Linked DNA regions of Gloeobacter violaceus PCC 7421. Each later gene encodes a partner of the first gene's protein in a complex. Links are inferred from orthologs where the notes say so. Each region holds a gene or a part of one and is shown in the gene's direction. Other genes may lie near its edges. The genes, in order: hisF and hisH.

The links.
Region 2: the proteins of hisF (region 1) and hisH are in contact, whole or in part, in a crystal structure (PDB 6RU0), measured with the Thermotoga maritima proteins. The link is inferred for Gloeobacter violaceus PCC 7421 from one-to-one orthologs. Residues at the interface, in WP_004080486.1 of Thermotoga maritima: Met1, Leu2, Ala3, Arg5, Ser40, Glu41, Asp45, Glu46, Ala70, Glu71, Ile73, Asp74, Ile75, Pro76, Phe77, Asp98, Lys99, Ser122, Gln123, Glu161, Thr195, Leu196, Asn247, Arg249, Glu251; in WP_004080484.1 of Thermotoga maritima: Asn15, Arg18, Arg22, Arg117, Leu118, Pro119, His120, Met121, Gly122, Trp123, Asn124, Asn134, Gly135, Tyr136, Tyr138, Val140, Tyr158, Glu180, Lys181, Ser182, Ser183, Lys184, Ile185.

The regions. Positions count from the first base shown.
Region 1 is NC_005125.1:4,545,947-4,549,028, reverse strand. What follows is about bases 157-2,925. They hold hisF (imidazole glycerol phosphate synthase subunit HisF), read left to right. Parts: upstream 157-1,043; coding sequence 1,044-1,808; downstream 1,809-2,925. Other genes in these bases: GLL_RS22195 (hypothetical protein), read left to right, coding at 2,591-2,925; GLL_RS22200 (cofactor assembly of complex C subunit B), read left to right, coding at 1,808-2,440; GLL_RS22210 (F0F1 ATP synthase subunit gamma), read right to left, coding at 157-967. Outside these bases: more of GLL_RS22210, read right to left, coding at 23-156; more of GLL_RS22195, read left to right, coding at 2,926-3,007; GLL_RS22190 (glycosyltransferase family 4 protein), read right to left, coding at 3,069-3,082.
Region 2 is NC_005125.1:426,932-429,955, forward strand. The notes cover bases 108-2,818. They hold hisH (imidazole glycerol phosphate synthase subunit HisH), read left to right. Parts: upstream 108-978; coding sequence 979-1,659; downstream 1,660-2,818. Other genes in these bases: GLL_RS02125 (prephenate/arogenate dehydrogenase), read left to right, coding at 117-950; GLL_RS02135 (hypothetical protein), read right to left, coding at 1,640-2,098; GLL_RS02140 (ferric reductase-like transmembrane domain-containing protein), read right to left, coding at 2,088-2,696; GLL_RS02145 (heme oxygenase (biliverdin-producing)), read right to left, coding at 2,724-2,818. In the rest of the region: more of GLL_RS02145, read right to left, coding at 2,819-3,024. UniProt on the Escherichia coli protein: IGPS catalyzes the conversion of PRFAR and glutamine to IGP, AICAR and glutamate. The HisH subunit catalyzes the hydrolysis of glutamine to glutamate and ammonia as part of the synthesis of IGP and AICAR.

The DNA.
Region 1 (3,082 bases):
ACGCGCCCTGACACCTGACCACTTAAGCATTCGCGCCGCTGACCACTTCCAAGATTTCCTGGGTGATGGAGGCCTGGCGCGCCTTGTTATAGACGATGGTGAGCGTGCTCAAAAGCTTTTTGGCGTTGTCGGAAGCAGCACTCATCGCCGTCATGCGGGCGGCCAACTCGCTTGCCGAAGATTCCTGCAAGGCGTGTAAAACTTCGCTGGTCAGATACAGAGGCAACAGCGCATCGAGCAACTGGGTAGGGTCTTGCTCGAAGATGGTATCGGCGGCAAATTCGGGTTCGGTGCGCACCTGTTGCTTTTCGCGGAGTACCTCGAAGCCGCCGCCTTTGGTGATGAGCTTGAAAGTCTCGTCCTCCTGGCCCAGGGCATCGGGGTCGAGGGGCAGCAGGGTCTGGACGGTCGGACGCGAAGAAATCAGCGAGACAAAGCGGGTGTAGACCAGTTCGACCTGGTCGTATTCGCCCGAGAGAAACGGCGCCAGGATGTCGTCGGTAATGAGCTGGTTGGCCCCTTCGAGGGGGGTATTGGGGTCGACGTTAGTGAGGGTCTTGGCGATCGGGAAGTTGGAGCGCCGGAAAAACGAGATGGCCTTGTTGCCCACCAGGTAGAGGGCGAACTGCTTGCCCTGCTGCTGCAACTCGCGCAAGTACTGCACGGTGCGGCGGATGATGTTGGAATTGTAGGCGCCGCACAGACCGCGGTCGCCGGCAATCACCAGCACCAGCACCTTCTGCACGTCGCGGCGCTCCATCAGCGGCGACTGGACGTCCTCAAAGCGCAACCGCGAGCGCAGCCGGAACAACAGACCCACCAGGCGGTCGGCAAAGGGCCGGCCGGCGAGCACCTGCTCCTGGGCGCGGCGGACCCGGGCGGCAGCCACCAGGCGCATGGCCTTGGTGATCTTCTGGGTATTTTTGACGGATTTGATGCGATCGCGTATACCACGTAGGTTCGGCACGGCCCGGCTCCTGGACGAAAATCTTCAAATTTTTTCATAATGGTACCATTACCGGGCACATTCAGGCCGCGCATCCATGCTGGCAAAACGCATCGTTCCCTGCCTCGACGTCAAGGCGGGCAGGGTGGTCAAGGGGGTCAACTTCGTCGGGCTGCGCGACGCGGGCGACCCGGTGGAACTGGCGAAGCTCTACAACGACCAGGGCGCAGACGAACTGGTGTTCCTGGATATTGCCGCCACCCACGAAGAGCGGGCAATCCTCATCGACGTGGTCTACCGGACCGCCGAGCAGGTGTTCATCCCCCTGACCGTGGGCGGCGGCATCGGCGATCTGGACACGATTCAGGCCTTGCTCGACGCCGGGGCCGACAAAGTGAGCATCAATTCCGCCGCCGTGCGCGACCCCGAACTGATTGCGCGCGCCGGCGAGCGCTTTGGTGCGCAGTGCATCGTGCTTGCCATCGACGCGCGCGCCCGCGCAGGCGGCGCGGGCTGGGAGGTCTACGTGCGCGGCGGCCGTACCCCCACCGGCCTCGACGCGGTGGCCTGGGCCGTCGAGGGCGAGCGGCGGGGGGCGGGGGAGATTTTGCTCACCAGCATGGACGCGGACGGCACCCGGGCCGGTTACGACCTGGCCCTCACCCGGGCGGTGGCCGAGGCGGTGCAGCTGCCGGTGATCGCCTCGGGGGGGGCGGGCAACTGCGAACACATCCGCACCGCCCTCACCGAGGGGGCGGCGCAGGCGGCATTGCTCGCTTCGCTGTTGCACTACGGCGAACTCACCGTGGAGCAGATCAAAGCGCACCTCGCCGCGCACGGCGTGCCCGTGCGACGGGGTTGATGTCGTCGGTGCTGCTGCGCAATCTGCCCATCGCCGTGGGCCTCCTGGGGGGCAGTCTGGTGGTGCTCAACCGGCTGTTGGGTACCGCGAACCTCGCCCCCGAGCAGACCCGCTCCGACGCACTGGGGCTTGCCATGGCGGCGGTGCTGGTGCTGGTGGGGCTTTTTTGGCAGCAGGTCCAGCCGGTGCCCCCGGAGGAAGTGCAACTGGTGGGTCAGCCTGTCGATGAGCGGTCGGAGCGCCTGGCCTATGCGGAAGCGGCACTGATGCTGATTCGGCGGTTGCTGCTGGAACACACCCGCGCCCGGGTGCTGCTCGTGTGGTGGCAGGGGGAGACGGCAATGCGCGCGGGCGTCTTTGAAGGACCATCCCCCTTCAAAGCCGGACCGATCGTCGAGCGGGTGCTGCGCACCGGCCAGCCGGTCTATCTGGTCGATTTGCGGCTGTTTCCGGGGCGGATCGAATTTGCGTATTTGCCTTCGAACCTGCAGGCGGTCGTCTGCCAACCGCTCGGCAATCGGGGCGTGTTGCTGGTGGGAAGTGCGGCACCCCGCAGTTTCTCCGAGCAGGAACTGGCCTGGATAGAAACCCTTGCGCAATTTCTCGATGAGCGATTGCGCGCAGCCGGATGAGCACTCAAAGCAGAAAGCTTTGCCCGGGCTGATCCCGAAATCTACTTACCGCATGCCGAGATTTACGCCAAAAGATGGAAGTGGCGTATTCGTACAGATTCGTACACTGGCACTGTGCAAGGTTTGAAGCCCATGGAGAGCCAGACAAGCATGACTGAAAGTACGCAAGATCGCATCAAGAGCGCTCTGCGCGAACTGGAGAGTGCCGGCCACCTGCCGATGAATGCCGGGCAACTGGTGGAGGAGTTGATGAAAGTAACCCACCTTGCCCGCAGCACGGTTTACCGTTATCAACGGCAGTGGCGCAAGCACGCCCGTCCGCCCCGCACGTCGCTCGATGAAGATCTGACCACGGCCAATCCACAGCAGCGGTTTTTGATCAGCATCCGCATGCCGGCGGATCTGCTGCGTTGGCTTAAAGCCGAGGGCGAAGTGCGCAACATCGGTTATCAGTCCCTGATTGTCGCTCTGCTCTACTGGAACAAAGAAAATCCACTGCTCACCGAGCAGTTCTGGGGCAGCGACGACGAGGAAGCAGAAGAGGACTCGTTGTGCACGACGGCCTGATTGCCAAGGTGTAGACGGATAGGTGAGGCCGAGAAGTCGCTTCCTGGCATTGCCGCCACATTTAGCCGTAGGCTG
Region 2 (3,024 bases), 4.1 Mb from region 1 along the record:
AAAAAGCCTACTGGAGAGCGATTCGGCCTTATTTTCTAAAGAAAACCCACGGCTTAGTCCGAGGATTTTCCAGAGAGAATCGCCCCGGGATTCTATCAATTGTTACTGGAGGGACCATGAAAATCGGGATCGTCGGCCTGGGTCTGATCGGGGGGTCGCTCGCCCACGATTTGGGCCGACACCACGAGATCACAGGCGTCTCGCGCTCGAGCGCCACCGTCGCTGAGGCGCTGTCCCAGGGCCTCATCCGCCAGGGCGGCGAGTCCCTCGGGTTGCTCGGAAGCTGTGAGCTGGTCTTTGTGTGTACACCCATTGGCCTCACGCTAGAGACGATCCGCGCGCTCGCGGCGGTTCTGCCGCCCGAGACCATTCTTACCGACGTGGCCTCGGTCAAAGCCGCCATCGTCCCGGCGGCGGAGGCGCTGTGGCCGAATTTTGTGGGCGGCCACCCGATGGCGGGCGGTGAAGCGCAGGGACTCTCGGCCGCCCGGGCGGGGCTGTTTCGCGGACGGCCCTATGTGCTTACCCCGACGCCGCGCACCCCGGCCGCCGCCTGCACCGCCCTCGAAGACCTGGTGGGGGAGTTGGGCGCCCGGTTGGTGCGCACCGACCCGGAGACCCACGACCGGGCGGTGGCGCGCATCAGTCATCTGCCGGTGTTCGTCGGTGCCGCTTTGCTGCTGAACCTGGCTGCGAGCGGCGATCCGACCGCATCGACTCTGGCGAGCAGCGGTTTTTTTGACACCACCCGGGTCGGCGGCGGCAACCCGCAGTTGGGGGCGGCGATGGCCGAATGGAACCGCGCGGCATTGCTTGCGGAGTTGTGCTCCTACCGCGACCATCTGGGCCGGTTGGAGCAGGCGATCGCTGCGGGTGACTGGCAGGCGGTGGAGCAACGGCTCGGCGAGTGCCGCAAGACCCGCCGCGAGGTCTGCGAGGGCGGGATTTAAGATGGGAACAATTCTGGAGGACCCGGCGATGGCGCGCACCCCAAACATTGCCCTGGTGGATTACGGCGTCGGCAACCTGCACTCGGCCCGCAAGGGCCTGGAGGCGATGGGAGCGCGGGTGACACTCAGCGGCCAGCCCCTGACGCTGAGCGCCGCCGACGGCGTCGTGCTGCCGGGGGTGGGCTCCTTCGACACGGCGATTACCCGGCTCAACGACCGGGGGCTGGGAGATGCGATTATCCAACTGGTGCGCGCAGGACAGCCGATGCTGGGCATCTGTCTGGGGCTGCAGGTGCTCTTTGACTCCTCTGAAGAAGGACGACTGCCGGGCCTGGGGCTGCTGCCCGGTCGGGTGCGCCGCTTCCGGAGCGAACCCGGCCTCACCATTCCCCATGTGGGCTGGAACCAACTGCACTTTGACAATGTCGATTGCCCGCTGTGGCGGGATCTGGCGGCGGGCGGTTGGGTTTACTTTGTGCATTCTTATTACGTCGATCCTGCCCGCGCCGAGGACCGCGCCGCTTCCGCCGTGCATGGCAGCCAGCACTTCACCGCCGCCGTGTGCCGGGACAACCTGATGGCGGTGCAATTTCACCCGGAAAAGTCAGCGGACACGGGACTGCGCATCCTCAAAAACTTTGTTGAGCGGGCCGCTTCGCGCAGCGCCGCCGAAGTAGCGGCCCGCTGCGCTACTCGCCCTCCAGCTTGAGGGTGGGCTCCGCCACCGTCCCGCCGATGTTTTTCAATTCGACAACGACGGCATCGGTGCTCTTCCAGCCCGCGGGCAGGACCACCTCGGCGCTCAGGGGCAGGGGGGCCGTGCGCTGAAAGGGTTTGAGCGCAAAATCCTTGGGGGCGTTGGCGAAGCGGCCGGCTTCACCGGTGGCGACCACCGGGAAGATCGACAGCGATAGCGGTGCGGCCCCCGGTCCTTCGACTACGACCTGCACCTTCTGACCCGGCCGGCCCAGAAAGTGCACCCGCTCGTACTGGGTGGGCGGCAGTGTCAGGCGGCGCTCGCCGCCCGGCGCCATGGGTGTGCCGATGTTCTGGTTGCCGAGGGTGGCAGTCGGACCGTCGGCACTGGACTGGCAGCCGGCCAGGGCGGTGGCCGCCAGGACGGCCGTTGCAAACCATTTACGAGGCATCGATGTGCTCCTTGCGCGCAAGGCGTTTGGGCCGGGGTCGGATCCGCAGCAAAAGCACAACCGCTGCGGCCAGGAGCGTCAGCACTTTGAGCGGCCAGCCCGACGCCCCCAACCACACAGCGTGCACCAGCGCCAGCCCGGCCACCGGAAAGACCAGCAGATGCAGCGTCCGCCAGTGCCGACCCAACCGCCGGATCCAGCCGTTGGTGCTGGTGAGCGCCAGCGGCAGCATCAGGCCGAGGGCGGCAACGCCAAGCCAGGCGACCAACCGCTCCTCGCCACCTAGAAAATCGAGAGCTTCCCAGTGCCCGCCCAGCACATGCTCAAAGGTCAAGTAGGTATGGGCGGCGGCGAAGCCGAGGGCCGAAAGCCCCAGCCCGCGCCGCCAAGAAAGCAACAGCTGCCGACCGAGGGCCGGGGCGCTAAGCACCAGCCCCAGGCAGGCGAGGGAAGCATAACCGTAGTACTCGCCCAGGCGCTGGCCCTGCAGATGGCCTCTGAACAGGATGAGCGTGACCGTCTCCAGCAGAGCGGCGACGATGTAGGCGGCCACCAGCACGGCGAGGGTGGTGAGCCAGGGGGTGTTGGCGCGGACCATGCTTCCAGTGTATTGGGCGAGAGCGCCCTACTCGGAGGCGGTGACCACCTCGCGGTTCTGGCGGGAACGCCGCCGGGTCAGCGAGTTGAAGACCATCTGGCCGATGGCGCGAATCAAGCTGCCTTCGAGCTCTTCGAACAGGCGCATGTTGTAGCGGAACGCCTCGATCGCTTCCTCGGTAATCCGGCCGGCCAGCGGCCCGTCGACCGGCAAGGTGTCGAGGGCCGCCCGGTACCCGGCTTTGAAGGTGCGGGCATCGGCAATTGTCTCAAAATCATAGAACGCGGTGCCGGTGCCGTCTCCCAGCCCCATCGACCGCTGGGCGATT